One region of the Tannerella forsythia 92A2 genome, then DNA from elsewhere that is predicted to be linked to it. Evidence: riboswitches for the same ligand, from Rfam matches in the RefSeq annotation. Region 1 holds a riboswitch; the other holds the start of a gene.
What was found. A riboswitch is a leader RNA that binds a small molecule or an ion and turns the genes downstream of it on or off. The one in region 1 is predicted to bind cobalamin.

Region 1 (7,805 bases):
GTTGCCCCTTTCAGTACGCTGTTGCAGGCCAAGTAGTAGTCGCCTTCGGGCGTAAAGAAACTCTTGCTCTGCAAAAGTTCGCCATAAGCCGTTCCGGCCATAAACTCGGCACGGTCTTCCATCACGGTCTTCTCTACCGACATATCGGCCGGGTTAATAAAAGCCATGTAAAAACGTACCTTATCGTTATTATCCAGATACGAATACAGGATTTTCCCGTCGCTCTTTCTGAAGCCGGCAATACCCGATGTGCTGAATTTACCCGGTTTACCGGCTTTGCCCGGCAATTTCGGCAACTTCAGTTCGCCTTCGGCAATGATCTTCATCTGGTCCGTATTCACCTTGATCCAGATCACTTTATCGGCCTTTCCGTTAGCAGCCATCAACACCAGCGTATGGTCATCGATCCACGCATGCGTATATTTGCGGCCTTTCAACGTATTCTTCTGAAACGGAAACTCTGCAATAGTTTGCACGTCCTTTCCCGTAATCCGGTACTTTCCAAAACGGTTTTCCCCTTTCGGCACCTGATAGTAATAAGCTCCTTTGATAATGGCTTCCTGATACAGTTTAGCCGTTACGTCGGCTCCGGTATTCACAAAATGAATCTGCTCCTTTGTGTCGAGCGATTTCGTGTTTTGCACCAATAAAGTTCCGGCAGACCCCATACCGGCATTCTTGCCGATCGATACCCAAACATCGAAATGCGAATCAAACAGCGGATCGATGATCTTCGGATCGGGTTTGTCATCCTCACACGCCGTAAAAGCTACGCCGGCCAATGCGGCCAGCAGCATCCATACATAAAATCGAATAGTTTTCATTGTCCTTGTTAATATAATTAGTTAATAAATATTCTGAATTTGCAAAAGAACGACCGGCCGGGCTTCTGCAGCTTAAAATTATCGTAAGCCAAACGATCGAACAGGTTGTTACAGGTAACAGACACATTGTATTTGTCGTTATCGAACGATAGCGAAAGCGATACGTTGTGCTGATATTGCGAAGGAATACGCGACTTGCTCGCAAGGCTGCCGTATCCTTCCCACGTCAGGAAAAACCAATGCACATACTCGAAGTTATAACCTGCACGCAGAATACTCTTTTTCAGCAGAAAATCGCGCTTCTTCACGTTCACCTCCACGTTACCGAACAGCCACGGCCGATTCGGCACACGGTTTTTGTATGTAATCATCTCCTTGCCGTCGGGGTAATAGCGCGTCATGCTGCGGGCGTCTTCATAACTGCCGTTGGCAATCACCTGCAACCAATCGTCGTACGTATATCTTATTTCGCCCTCAATGCCTTTAATGGCTACGCTGGCCACATTGCCGTACTGGCTCAGCCCTTCGGCCTCGGAGATCACGGCGCGGATATAGTCTTTCACATCGCGGAAAAAGCCGTTCACTTCGTAAAACAGCTGATGACCGGGCGCGGGGTTCAGCGTACCGAACAGTCCGAGGTTGTAATTGTCGCTGCTTTCGGGCTTCAGCTGCAGGTTGGCATAGACGGTCGTACCGTTGCCGAGCAACTCGCGTGCCAGCGGCAGACGCATGCTGTGTTCGTACGAAGCCTTGAGCGACAGCCCTTCGCCGAAACCATAGCGCATAGCCAGTCCGTAGCCGGTATAGTTTTTCGTCGAAGCGCCCTGCTTCTCGCGCGAGCCGGTAATCCACGGCAAATCCTGCTGGGTGACATTCAAATAATTCGTATAATTCTTCACAAATAACGAGTTCTGCCAACGATCGTTCACGAGACGCTGATTATACGAAAGCCCCAGAATATGCTTCGTAAAGATATCGTTCGACGGATCAAAGTCGGTATCGATCTCGTCGTATCGTTCATTGCCCGTGCGGTTCATCAAATAGTTTAGGTTAAGACCGTGACGCGCGTCAATGCGGTAATCGAACCCGGTGCGCACGGTCGTCAGCGGCCGTTTGTTATGCCGGCGTGTACGGTCGCGCCCCGTAATCTCGTTGCGCGACGATTCGATGTAAGCGCCGTCCCAGTTGTATTTGCGGAATGCCGTGTCGGTCGTCAGCGCATGGTCCCACGTATGCGACAGGGAAAGGTTGGCTTTGAGGCCGGGCAGCAGAAAATCATTCTTCATATACCGCGCCGAGATGTTCCATGCTTCGGATTCGCGCTCGGCCTTACCGTACACGATGCTTTGAATCGAACCGGTCTGCAGCTGCTTGTGTACGGACGAGAACGATCCCGAAAGGAAAAATTCATCAGCCCACCGGCGATGCGTAACACCGGCTTCAAGCTGTGTCAGTACCGAGAAATAATCGTCATGGAAACGCTTGCGGTCGAACGGTCGGAACCGTCGCTCGGCCTCGTCCCACAGCTCGACGCCTTTCATCAGATAATCGTTCTTTGAATAATTAATTCCGGCTACGGGACGGATCACGATGCCGCTCTTCGGCATCACATACTGCCCGAACATATCGGCTTTATGTGTATGAAACGACCCGATGCCGTACGACACGTCAAGGTAGTTCTTCCGTTCCTTTCGGGTGATGACGTTAATGGCGCCTCCCAAGGCATCGCCTCCCAAATGCGAAGGCACTACTCCCTTGTAGATCTCTACCCGGTCGATGATATTGACCGGCAAGTTGGCCAGCGATATGCCGCGCCCTTTCGCGCTCATCGGCACTCCGTCGATAAAGTAACGCACGGAATTGCCCGAAAGGCCATTGACCGACAGTTCGAAATCGGAACCTACCCCACCTTCTTCACGCACTTTGACGCCCATGGTGCGGTTGACGATCGTATTCAGACTGTGGATCGTATTGGTAAGCGGCCTCATATCAAGGGCATTGGCGGCATATGCTCCCTCTCTGACCTGTTGGGACTGCGTCTTGCCGTAAACCTCGACAGCTTTTAAAACAACCGTGTTTTCTTCGAGCATAAAATCCTGCTTCGTGTTTTTTCGGATGTTCAGTTCCTTTCTCTCGGTTTTATATCCGACCGAAGATACGGCAACGATATGCTTCCCGGCCGACAACTCCAAGGTATAATGTCCCTTGTCGTCGGTAAATGCCCCCAGCGATGTATGTTCAATCGCAACGGTTGCCATCGATACGGGATGTCCTGTCGCATCGGTGACGGCTCCGGACAACACATACTTATTCTGCGCCACCGCTTCCGTACCGAACAGACATAAACATAATGCAAACGACAGGATCAACTTCATCATAAAACTGATAAACAATAACCTAAACATACCTGCAAAGCAGCATGGCTACTTGCAGGCTTCTCACCCTATGGTCGAAACTAAAAAATCATTCGATTCCAATCACGCTGTTCTTGCCCCCGAGAACATGTTCGTCTTTTATGCTTGGCAGGTTTCCTGACTACACCCCGAAAAGCGACCTTCCCGTCAATGACGACAGTGGTGTAAGTTTGCTTTTCCTCTTCACGGGTTCCACAGTAGCGGGCACTGTTCCGGACTCCGACCGGATTCCCTTTTATGCGAACGGCAGAATGACCGACGTATCACCAAAACAGCTGCAAAATTAAGCATTTATTTCGATATTTCCGCTATAAATTCTTTTTTTACGGCTTTAAACGGCACTGTTATTGTTAATCTACATTACTTTATTCCAATCAATCCTGATTGCGTAAAACCTTGTCTGTATTTTGTGGCGTGATGCTTTTTTAGCAAATCCTATGTAATTGTTTGAAAATAAACAAATCATCCGATAATATAAAATCGTTAAAATTTTTACAAGCAGATGATTTTCAATAATTTTATAGTTTGTAAAGTTTACAGCGGATGGCCTTGTAGAATCCTTGAAATTTTATTGTTGAAGAAAATGAAAATTGTAACGTATCTTTGCGCGAAAATTAATGCAGAAAATACAATGAATCCGATGATGAAATTTCCTTCAGAGAAAACAAACAAACAATGCGTTTTTTTTCGATCTGCTCTCTTTTTTTTGACCATCCTGTCGGTTATATCGTGCCGCTCTTCTCCACCTCAATATTACGAAGAGAGCGGAACGGTTTTTCATACGCTCTATCAGATTAAATACGAATCGTCCGTGTTGTTGACCGAAAAAATCGACGCGGAGTTTCAGGCCTTTAATCTCTCTCTGAACCCTTTTAATCCCCACTCGATATTGGCCAAAGTAAATCGAAACGAAGAGGTGGAGATTGACGATCGGTTCATAACCGTTTTTAACAAGGCCATGGAAGTATCTGTGCACTCCGATGGAGCTTTCGATGCAACAGCTGCTCCGTTGATCAATCTGTGGGGCTTTGGATTTGAACAAAAAGACAGTGTATCGCAACCCGTTATCGATAGCTTGTTAACGTTTGTCGGCTACCGAAAAATACGTCTCGAAAGCCGGCGTGTGATCAAGGAAGACCCGCGTATCCAGCTTAATTTCTCCGCCCTTGCCAAAGGGTATGCCTGCGACGTGATTGCTGCACTGCTTGAACGTGAGGGAGTAGAAAATTATATGGTCGATATCGGTGGCGAAGTTACCTCCAAAGGATTGAATCCCAAAGGAGAATGCTGGCGTATCGGTATCAGTAAGCCTGAAGACGATACGACAGGGATTAAAAATGACATCGGCCAGGTGGTAGCGCTTTGCGGTAAGAGAGGGATGGCTACGTCAGGCAATTACCGTAATTTTTATATCAAAGGAGGCAAGAAATACGCCCATACGATTGATCCCCGCACCGGCTATCCTTCGGAGCAAACGATCCTGAGTGCATCGATCATTGCGCCTGACTGCATGACGGCAGATGCATATGCCACGGCGTTTATGGCGATGGGCGTAGAAGCAGCTCTCCGCATGGCCGAAACACTTCGGGATATCGAATATTATGTGATTTATTCGGACGAGGCAGGACAAAACCGGATCCAATATTCCGGCGGCATGCATTCGGCTATGGTAAAGCCTTAAAAAGAAAAAATCCCAGACTCACGTCTCGGATTCCTCGCATAAACCATTTATATACCACTAAAAAGACTTTATTATGAAATATTATGTCTGTGGATGCAAAGATAAGCACGAGACAGGTGGTTCTACAAGTTTTCAGGCCGCTATTGGACGAAGAAGCCGTCTTTCTTATCAAACGAATGGGTTTTAGGGTATAAAATGCGAGGGATGGACCCGAGCCTGAAAAAAAGATGGAGAAAGAAAGCTAAAACAACAAACGCCACGTTTCGCTCTTCCCAAACGGAAAAACGAAACGTGGCGGTTGGATAGCCGGTTATCCCGACATGTGGCATATTGGAGTGTTTGTGCTAATTCTTCTGGTCCGTAAAATATTCGGGATATTTCAGGTCGTTAATAATAGTTCCACCCCGCAGACGGATATACGTACGAAAACCTTTGACCCCTTCCGTCAGTTCAATGATGCGGGCTCCATTCGGTTTGAGGTTGTTGTAAACCGTATTTCCACCGCTATAGCGTCCGAAAGCCAGCAGAATGCCATGCCACTGAACGGCGTAATCATTGTCATGATCATGTCCGACAAACACCCCTTCGATATCTTTCATCTCTTTCATCGCCACAAACATGCCCGAATTGAGTTTCGGAGATGAAGCGGCTTCCATACGTGTTCCGCAGAAGTGTGCATGCTCGTCCGAAGAGGCCTGATTAAACTCGGGAAACGGGATATGGAAGAAAGCCAACGAGGGGATGGGAATACCTCCGTTGGCACGTGTAAAAGACTCGCTTTGTGCGCGATACCAAGCAATTTGATCCGCTCTGATATAATCGTATCCCTTCACGTCTTCGAGTTTCGAATAGGCATTCGAGTCGAAGCAATACAGCAGTTCGGCCGTTTTTCCGGTCGTAGCCGAGAGAATCGGCAAGATAAAGTTCGTCACGCCATGGATACCTTCGGTCGTAGCTGTCAAGTTGTAAGGTATGCTTTGAATCACCGTAAACAGTTCTTCACGGGTCATGTCAAACTCGTCATCATGATTGCCATACGTTACGGCAAAAGGAATCTTTCGTTCGGAGACAGGCTTCAACACAGCCCGCATACAAGTTTCGGCCGGCTTGCCATAAATCACGTCGCCGGTGATGATGACGAAGTCCGGATTCTCGGCATCAAGCGTCTCAACGATATTTTCCAATGAACCGGCCGAGCGCGGATCGCCCTCGATATAATGCACATCGGAAAATTGAACGATCTTGAATTTTTTGTCTGCATTGAACTTTAAAGCCGGTTGCTGTGCGGAAAGAAGCATTCCTCCTCCCACATACAACAAACTTGTCCAAAGTGTTTTTTTCCAGTTTTTCATACGCTATGTTATTATTAAATTAAGATGAATAAATTTGTTCATGTCGATAAGAAAGATCGGCGTACAAAGATATGAAAAAATTGCAGAGAAAGAATCTCGACATCTTCCGCCGCTTTCTTTTTTTTGCTGAGATTGATTTTTTGCGTACATTTCGCCCTGAAAACTCATGATTCGTTTGAGCAGAAGATACGTATGAAGTCAAAGAAAGCATTTATACAATCGTTCCTTTTTTTCGCCGTTACGGCTGCGATTATCGCTTATTTTTTTCCGCGTGAAGGGAAATTCCCTTATCAGTTCCATGAAGGTAAGCCGTGGAGGTATGACCTGCTGACAGCACCGAACGACTTTCCAATCTACAAGAGCGATCAGGAAATCAAGGCTGAAAAAGACAGCATCAGGGCGCGTTTCGAACCGTATTTCCGGTTGAAAGAAGATGTATCGAAAACGGTGTTGGAAAACCTGAAAAACGATTACCTCTCACAACATACGATGAGCACTCCGTTATGGCAATACCTCAACCGTCAGATACAACAGCTTTATGAACAAGGTATCGTAGCCACTCCGGAGCTCGAGAAACTGGCTTCGGAAAATCGTACGCGAATAAACGTGCTGAAGAAAAACGTGGCTGTTGGAAGGAATGTCAGTGACTTATATTCGGCCAAAACAGCTTACAAAAAAATTATGAAGAACGCTCCCGAGCCGATGGATAAAGACGAACTGTGGTCGAGCAATTTCGAACAGTATCTGGAGCCCAACCTCACGTATGATGTGAAAACATCGGACAATGTGCTGAACAAGAGGTTGCACGACGTCTCCCTCTCCATCGGGATGGTGCAAGCAGGCGAGCGAATCGTTGACCGGGGGGAGGTGGTGGATGCCAAAACGTACAACATCCTCCGCTCCCTGAAAATCATCCACGAAACAAAATCGGGTGGCAGCCGCCGATATGGCACGATATGGGCAGGTCAGCTCGTGCTCATCTTTGGTATCTTACTCTGTTGTGCATTCTATTTTATCTCATTTCATCCCGAGATTTTCTTTCGGCGCAACAATAACATCTTTATTCAGATATGTATACTGGTGCCTTGTCTGTTGACCGAGATATGCCTCAAATACGACCTGATCAATATTTATATCCTGCCGTTTGCCATCGTCCCGATCGTAGTTCGTACGTTCTTCGACTCGCACACGGCGCTCTTCACGCATCTGATCACGGTACTGCTTTGTTCACTCATCGCCCCGTTTCCACACGAATTTCTGATGCTGCAAACTATTGCAGGTATTGTTTTTATGGTCAGTCTGAAAGAATTGACGCAGCGTTCGCAACTGATCCGGTGCGCTTTTTTCATCTCTCTTGCTTATGTGTTGTGTTACTTGGGGCTTGCGCTCTATCAGGAAGGGGATCTGAACAAAATCAATTGGCAGATGATGCCTTTCTTTGGCATCAGCTTTATTCTGCTGATGTTCTCGTACGTATTGATATACATGCTCGAGAAACTTTTCGGTTTCGTTTCCCCCATCACGCTGGTTGAAC
Region 2 (7,805 bases), 790 kb from region 1:
TTCTCTCGGTCACGTATTTTACCGTCTCGTCCATGGCGCCTTGCGCTATTCCCAATGCCTGCGATGCAATCCCGATACGTCCTCCGTCGAGCGTCTTCATCGCAATCTTGAAGCCGTTGCCTACCGTGCCGAGCATGTTTTCCTTCGGAACGATGCAATGCTCAAAGATCAGTTCGCATGTGGCCGATCCCCGTATCCCCATTTTCAATTCTTTCTTTCCGATGCTGAACCCGGGCATACCTTTCTCTACGATGAAAGCCGTGATTCCTTTCGTGCCAAGACTTTTATCCGTCATGGCGAAGATGACATATACATGGGCATACTCGGCATTGGTGATAAATATTTTATTCCCGTTGAGGATGTAGTGATCGTCTTCCTCCTCGGCGAAGGTCTGCTGTGCGGCCGCATCCGTTCCGGCATTCGGCTCGGTCAGCCCGAAGGCACCGATCCACTCGCCCGAACAAAGTTTGGGCAGATACTTTTTCTTCTGCTCTTCAGTGCCGTGCTCATAGATGGGGGCGGTGCACAGCGACGTATGCGCCGACAGTACGACTCCCGTGGTAGCACACACTTTCGACAGTTCTTCGACCGCCATGGAATACATCTGATTTGTGGCTCCCGCTCCGCCGTACTCTACCGGAAAAGGAATGCCCATCAGCCCGATTTTCCCCATCTTACGCACGGTCTCTATCGGGAAACGCTCCTGCTCATCGATTTCCGCAGCCAGCGGTTTCACCTCTTTCTCGGCAAAGGTGCGAATCATCTGGAGGAACAAGGCCTCCTCACGTGTCTGATTAAAATCCATACATTTCTATCTTGGTCCGTTGATTTTATTTCATTGCCCAGATTTCGTCGTCGGTAGGGATCTGAATATGCGGTGACACCTGTGCAACGCGTGTGATATTGAGCAAGTGTTTGTAGGTAAAGTTCTCCGAGATGGAATTATTTCCCCAGCTTCCGCATCCCAGCGTGGTGGTCACGGACAACCCATTCTGAATCGACCCGCCGGCAGTGATGGAACAAGGTGCATTGACAATCAGGCGTGAGACGGAGATTTCCATTCCGGCTTTGATGATATTGGCCTGATCGTTCGAGTGGATACCTGCCGTATGGCCGCTGCCTTCGAGGTTCAAATTCGTCTTTGCAATATCGATGGCTTCTTCAAAATAATTATACGGGAAGCAGGCCATGACAGGGCACATCTTCTCTTTACATATCATATCTTCCTGGCCGACTCCATGAGCCTGCACGACCAGTACCCTGGTTCCTTCAGGAACGGAGATACCTGCTTTTCGACTGATCATTTCAACACTCTGCCCTACGATGTCGCGACAAAGAGCGCCGTTATTGAAGATGGCATTCACGACTTTCTCACGGTCTTCTTCGGGTACGAAATATGCACCGTGCTTTACGAAAGATTCAAAAACTTCCTGTTTATCTTTCGCATGATAGATAAAACTCTGCTCGCCCGAACAAATGATGCCGTTGTCGAAAGCACGCCCCGTGATAATCTTGTCGGCTGCTTCGTCGTAATCGATAAAACGGTCCAGGATCACCTGTACGTTGCCGGCTCCCACGCCGAACGACGGTTTGCCCGACGAATAGGCCGAATGTACCATCTGCATGCCTCCGGTAGCCACCACCACATCGACGGAAGCCATAAGTTCCTGCGTCTTTTCGATGCTTGGCTCTTCGATGATCTGAATCAGTCCTTCGGGAACGTTATAATTGCGCAGACACTCGACGATTTTGTTGACCGTGTATGTCGAACAATTTTTGGCTTTGGGATGCGGTGCTACGATGATGGCATTCTTCGTCTTCAACGCGAAAGCGATATTAGCCATCGGGGTCACAATCGGGTTTGTCATCGGTGTGATGGCCGCAACGACTCCTACGGGCTTGGCTATTTTAATCAGTCCTGTTTTGTCATCGATATCCATCACTCCCATCGATTTTTTACCTTGCAGGTTACTCCATACGCCTTTCGCCTTATTTCTGTTTTTGGCGACCTTGTGTTCGTACACCCCCATCTGCGTCTCGTCGATGGCCATCTGCGCCAATAATTCGGCACGATCATATACGACTTTGGTCGCTGCTTTTACGACTTCGTCGACCGTGTCCTGATTAAATCTTTCCTGATACTCCTTCTGTGCCGCGCGAGCTCGGGCGATCATTTCTTTAATTTCCATAGTGTTGATGATTTAATATAACGTTTGATAAATGGTTTCCATCTCGTCCTGAGTCAATGCCACGTAATTATTGGCCAGCAGACGCTGCTGTGTTTTCACAACAGACTCGGCGAAGCCTTTTACTTCTTCGGGTTTCATGCCATATTCCCGGAGCGACCGTTTCTCGATCAGACAACCCAGCAACTTATCTAACTCGGGGAACACCTCTTCAGGGCTACAGTTCAGTCGTTCCCCGATTTTTTTGTTCAGCTCTGCAATGCTTCCTTCCGGGTTCTTGGCCTGATACATCTTGAAGACCTCGGTGAAAAACTGATAGTTTGCTTCGCCGTGTGGTACATGATACGTGCCTCCGAGCGGATACGAGAGCGCATGTACGGCGCCTACCCCGGCATTCCCGAAAGCGATTCCCGCGAAGTTGCTGGCCATGATCATCTCGCCCATTTTCTCGAAACGGCAGTCCTGCCCTTTGGCAGCAATCTCTTTGAACACATCGAGAATGATGTTCCAGGCGGCCTCGCTGAAAATCCGCGTGTACAGGTTCGCTTTGGGAGAGACATAGGATTCAATCGCATGTATCAACGCATCAATAGCGCTGCACGCATAAAATTTGAACGGCAGTCCTCGCAGTAACTCCGGAATGATGACGGCGTCGTCGGCCAGAATTGTATCGTCGGCCAGTCCCATTTTCGTATGACGGCTTTTGATTTCGGCGATGGAGAGATTCGTTACTTCGCTGCCTGTTCCGCAAGTAGTCGGAACGATGACCAACTGTTTCTCTTTGATAAGCGGTATCTTACGGTCGAACGCCTCCGATACATTCTTGAGTCCTTGCAGTACGAAAAGCTTCGAGATGTCGATCACCGTTCCTCCGCCAATGGCAATGACACGTGTATAGCGCAGGTTCGCCACATCATTCAGCATGCTGTTCATCATTTCGTCCGACGGTTCTCCCAAGCCGTACTTCTCCTGCATGATAAAGCGGCAGGGAAGGGCGCACGATTTCATGTAAGGCTCATACAGAAACTCGTTGGTAATAACAAGGTCATTCTCGCCGAGAGCAAATGTTTTCGCAAAATCACCGAATGATTCGAACCGGTGAATCGTTGTTTTTAATTTGAATAGTTGCATATTCGTAATATTTTGAATGATACGTATCGGACTTAATGAAAACGCTGTTGATAAAATGCTTCCAATTCTTCTCTGAAATCGGGATGAGCAATCTTGATCAATGCCTTGGCGCGTTCGCGGAGCGATTTGCCTCTCAGACGGGCGACTCCGTATTCGGTCACCACGTAATCCACATCGTTGCGCGAGGTTGTGACCGTGGTGCCTTCGGTCAGTGTGGCTACGATCCGCGAAGTCGTACCGTTTTTTGCCGTCGAAGGCATGGCCATGATGCTTTTTCCGCCTCTCGACCACATGCTGCCACGTACATAATCTACCTGACCGCCCGTCCCGCTGATTTGCTGCAAGCCAATGCTCTCCGACGAAACCTGACCGGCAAGATCGACCGAAAGACAACTGTTGATGCTGATCATCCGATCGTTTTGCGCAATTACCCGAGGGTCATTCACATAATCCGACGGATACATCTCCACGTCGGGGTTATGATTCACAAAGTCATACAACGCCTGCGTCCCCATCAGGAACGTTGCCACCATTTTATTCGGATGTAACGTTTTTGCCTTTCCGTTGATTACACCGTTTTTGACTAACTCCAGCACTCCGTCCGAGAACATCTCCGAATGGATCCCCAGATTTTTCTTGTCTTTCAGGAAAAGAAGCACGGCATCCGGAATCGCGCCGATACCCAACTGAAGGGTTGCTCCGTCCTCGATCAGAGTAGCACAGTTTCTCCCGATGGCCTCCTCTACCTCGGTGATACGAGGAGGCGCAATCGTGTAAAGCGGATAGTCGGCTTCCACGATACAGTCGAGCTTCGACAGATGAATCAGGTTATCTCCTCCGATGTACGGCATCTGCTCGTTGATCTCGCCGATCACTAACCGCGCATGTTCGGTTGATGGCTTCGAATAATCCGACGATATGCCGAAGCTGCAATTCCCGTCCTCGTCAGGGGGGGAGAGCTGTACGATGGCGACATCGACGGGGATGAGTCGCTCACGAATCATGCGGGGCACTTCGGAAAGGAAAGCCGGAAGAAAATCGACCCGCTTCTCTTTGATCGCCGAACGCGTATTCGCCCCAATAAAACTCGCGACATGGCGGAAAGCCTCTTCCATCCCTGGTTCCGTATATTTTGCTTCGCCCAGAACTAACATGTGATAAATGCCGACGTTTTTGAAATACGTAGAGTTTCGTACCAAGGCATCGACACACATCTGCGGCACTCCGGCGGCATGACCCAATGATACCAGCTCATTGTTGCGAATCTGTCTGACGGCTTCGTCAGCCGAGACAATTTTGTTACGATAGGTTGTTTTCCATTCCATTGTTATAAATTCGATTCATGGGTTTTTCGAAGGATCCGTTTTGCTTCATCGAGCAGTGCCTGACTGACGCCATAGTCGGTTTCCACGCGGATCGTTTCGTCGCTCAGCGCTTCGCGAAGGATTTTCTGCACGACGTGCTCGAGCGTTTCGCAGGCCGAAGGACAATATCGGCATGCTCCGGTGAAAGACACTCTGACGACCGACCGGGAGATTCCCGTCAGTGTCAAGTCTCCACCGTGACTGCGCAGGAGAGGGCTGACCTTTTCGCGCAGCACGGCAGTGACGGCCTCTTTCTCGATGAATCGTTCCGTTTCCTTCACGTTCTTATTGGTCTAACGATTCGTCGATGCGGGCGATGGTGCGCGCCATTTTCTTCTTGGCCTCCAGATCGCCCTGACGTGCGATCATGATGCGTTGTGCTTGCGGCGATCCGGCTCCGTGCAGTGACTCCGTACGGTAGCCGACGGCAGCCGTCCCCAATGTTAAATTCTCAATCAGACGCAGGATACGCATCCGGTTGGTGGTGTCTTTACCTTTTGCTCCGGCCAGATATTTACGGACGATATCGCCCGTTTCTTCCGAGTGCAAGTCCCGTTCCGACGGCATGGTGACCATCAGTCCACCGGCAATATCTTCGGCCAAACGGGTGATTTCATACGGGAAACGGGTCACATTCTGTTTGCAGACATTGGCCAGCAGCAGGTCGATCATATAATTTCCGGCCGGCATCTTCACCCCTTCCGACGAGCAGGCGATTCCACAGGCATACAACGTCTCGTTCAGGTGAATCATCTCAATGAGTTTATCTTTGATATGCGATGCTTTGGGTACGCCGTTATAATCGGCAGCCAGAGCGGCCGCGCCAATCAGGACGTCGCCCACACCGACCTTGCATCCTCCGTATGACTGGCGGTGATACCCGGCGAAACGCTCGACCATCATGCCGGCAAACTGATATTCTTTACACATAAATACTCGCTCGTTGGGGATAAATACATGGTCGAACACGACGAGCGCTTCGTGCCCTCCGAACATCGGATTGCCGAGGTCAATATCGGCGCCTTCTTCCATCTTGCGCGTGTCGCACGACTGACGTCCGTAGATCATCGTGATTCCTTCGGCATCGCTCTCGATGGCAAACGATACGGCATAGTCGGCGTCGGCTTCTTTCATGGCGATCGTCGGCATAATCAGGTGCTCATGCGAGTTTACGGCTCCCGTCTGGTGGGCCTTGGCACCTGTCACCACGATGCCGTCAGGTCTTACTTCGTTGATATGAACATATAGATCGGGGTCTTCCTGTTGCGATGGCGAGAGTCCTCGGTCGCCTTTCGGGTCGGTCATTGCCCCATCGACTACGAGGTCGTTATCCTGTACATATTTCATGTATTCCACAAAGCGTTTGTGGTATTCTGTGCCAAGGGCTTGATCCATTTCGTAGGTCGTTGAATAGATGGCATTGAAGGCATCCATTCCGACGCATCGCTGGAAACAACTTGCAGTCTTCTGTCCGAGCAGGCGTTGCATTTTCACTTTCTTCTTCAAGTCTTCGGGGCTTTGATGCAGATGGCAGAACCGGTTGACCGTTTTACCGGTCAGGTTCGATGTCGCCGTCATGATATCCTTGTACTCCTCCATTTCGGCCAATTCATACGTCATGGCGATGGAGTTGAGCGACGGCCTGATTACCGGATGATCGACTGGATTATGAATCCGTTCACCCATAAAATACACCTTCAGGTTCAGCTTCCTGAGGCTTTCCACGTACTCTTCTCTTGTCTTCATGTATATTTCTTTTTATAAGTTAAAAAATGTCCGGTTTGCCCGATTCTTCCATTGCGAAGAAGAACAAAAAGGATATACTTCGCCTCTACACCGATTCCGGAACGACGCGACTCTTCCTTACGTCGACACAGAACAAGGTCTGTTGCGTTACACACCCATCCGAAGACCTCGTGTACACACCACGAACCTGTCTTCTCGCAATAGATTCAACAATTATATCTATTCAAATATGTTGCAGTCTTTTCCATTCCCTGTTCCCCAAGAATGAAAAAAAGTCGCCCAGGCAGGTCTTCTGACTTTTTCAAGGTTTTGCGATCTTCCCGTAGCCTTGATGTGGCATACAGTGATCAAAAAGAATGCAAAACCATTCTACTGAAATTACAGCTGAGGGTACAGTTCCGGACTCGCACCGGATTCCCTTTTCAATCCATCATCCATGAACGCATGATGAATCACCTGTGACGGGGACAAAGGAAATCAGTATTTTCCGATCGAACAAGAATAAATGAAAAAAAATGACATCCGATACGCTCTTTTAGACAGATTCCATATTTGTTTTCTGTCTGAAAGAGGATGAAGATATGCTAATAAACAAGTTATTGTAAGCGAGCGTAACGGAACGGAAGTTGCTCGTTGAGGATAGTGTCGGCCGGTGCTATCGTTGCTCCGGACTGTTCTTTGCAGTTCATCCGCCGTGTCTGGTAATATGCGGCTCTGCCGGCTTTTTGCCTCCGTCGGAGGGCGCTACATACGGTCTTTTTGCGAAAATCTAAGCCGTACATGATTGCTGACCGACACAAGGAAATTATTCGAATTCTATGTCGTTATCACCTTGTGCCACGCCTCCTCATACGTCTGCCAAGTCATGTTTTTCATCTCCATATCGACTTGTGAACTTGTTGTCAATACTGTAAACTGGCTCCCACATCGATTTATCAGATAAAAAGAAGAGTTTTTTATATTTAAGTGGCCAGAAAAAAGAGAAAGCAAAAAAGATTATTTTCTTCGCTATAGCTCATTTACTCAATGATTCCATTTTTAGTTTGTATAGAAAATTCCGCCATCCTTTCCATAAAAGAAAGAATGAAGGAATGTATAACATTACTTAGTCTTTAAGAGAAAAAGATTCACTATTAACCGACTAAAATCAAAATCCATCGGCTTTTATCTGTAATTAGTTAATATACATGCATTTATCATTTCTTTTTCTGTTTTTCAAAAGCTGCCTCCTTCTAAAATAAAGATAATTGAACATTCGAAGGGTTTTTATTTTTACTTTTAGTACGTTTGGAGTAGGCTTTACGTCCTTCTGTCACCACCCAAATTAAATCCAAGTGACTAATCAAGTGTATCCGCACCAATGCCGCGATGGTTGAAA

Region 2: it holds a riboswitch for cobalamin, as region 1 does, so the genes downstream of both, BFO_RS06455 (4-hydroxyphenylacetate 3-hydroxylase family protein) here and BFO_RS09655 (TonB-dependent receptor) in region 1, are expected to answer to the same signal.

The regions. Positions count from the first base shown of each region.
Region 1 covers NC_016610.1:2,377,080-2,384,884, forward strand. Annotated here, with positions in the region: gene BFO_RS09650 (hypothetical protein) at 1-824, opposite strand, end outside; gene BFO_RS09655 (TonB-dependent receptor) at 842-3,202, opposite strand; cobalamin riboswitch at 3,329-3,524, opposite strand; gene BFO_RS09660 (FAD:protein FMN transferase) at 3,879-4,919, shown strand; gene BFO_RS09665 (metallophosphoesterase family protein) at 5,264-6,271, opposite strand; gene BFO_RS09670 (HD family phosphohydrolase) at 6,464-7,805, shown strand, end outside.
Region 2 covers NC_016610.1:1,586,617-1,594,421, reverse strand. Annotated here, with positions in the region: gene BFO_RS06480 (acyl-CoA dehydrogenase) at 1-805, opposite strand, end outside; gene BFO_RS06475 (aldehyde dehydrogenase family protein) at 831-2,189, opposite strand; gene BFO_RS06470 (4-hydroxybutyrate dehydrogenase) at 2,202-3,317, opposite strand; gene BFO_RS06465 (acetyl-CoA hydrolase/transferase family protein) at 3,350-4,642, opposite strand; gene BFO_RS06460 (NifU family protein) at 4,645-4,962, opposite strand; gene BFO_RS06455 (4-hydroxyphenylacetate 3-hydroxylase family protein) at 4,967-6,427, opposite strand; cobalamin riboswitch at 6,693-6,902, opposite strand; gene BFO_RS06445 (IS4 family transposase) at 7,766-7,805, opposite strand, start outside.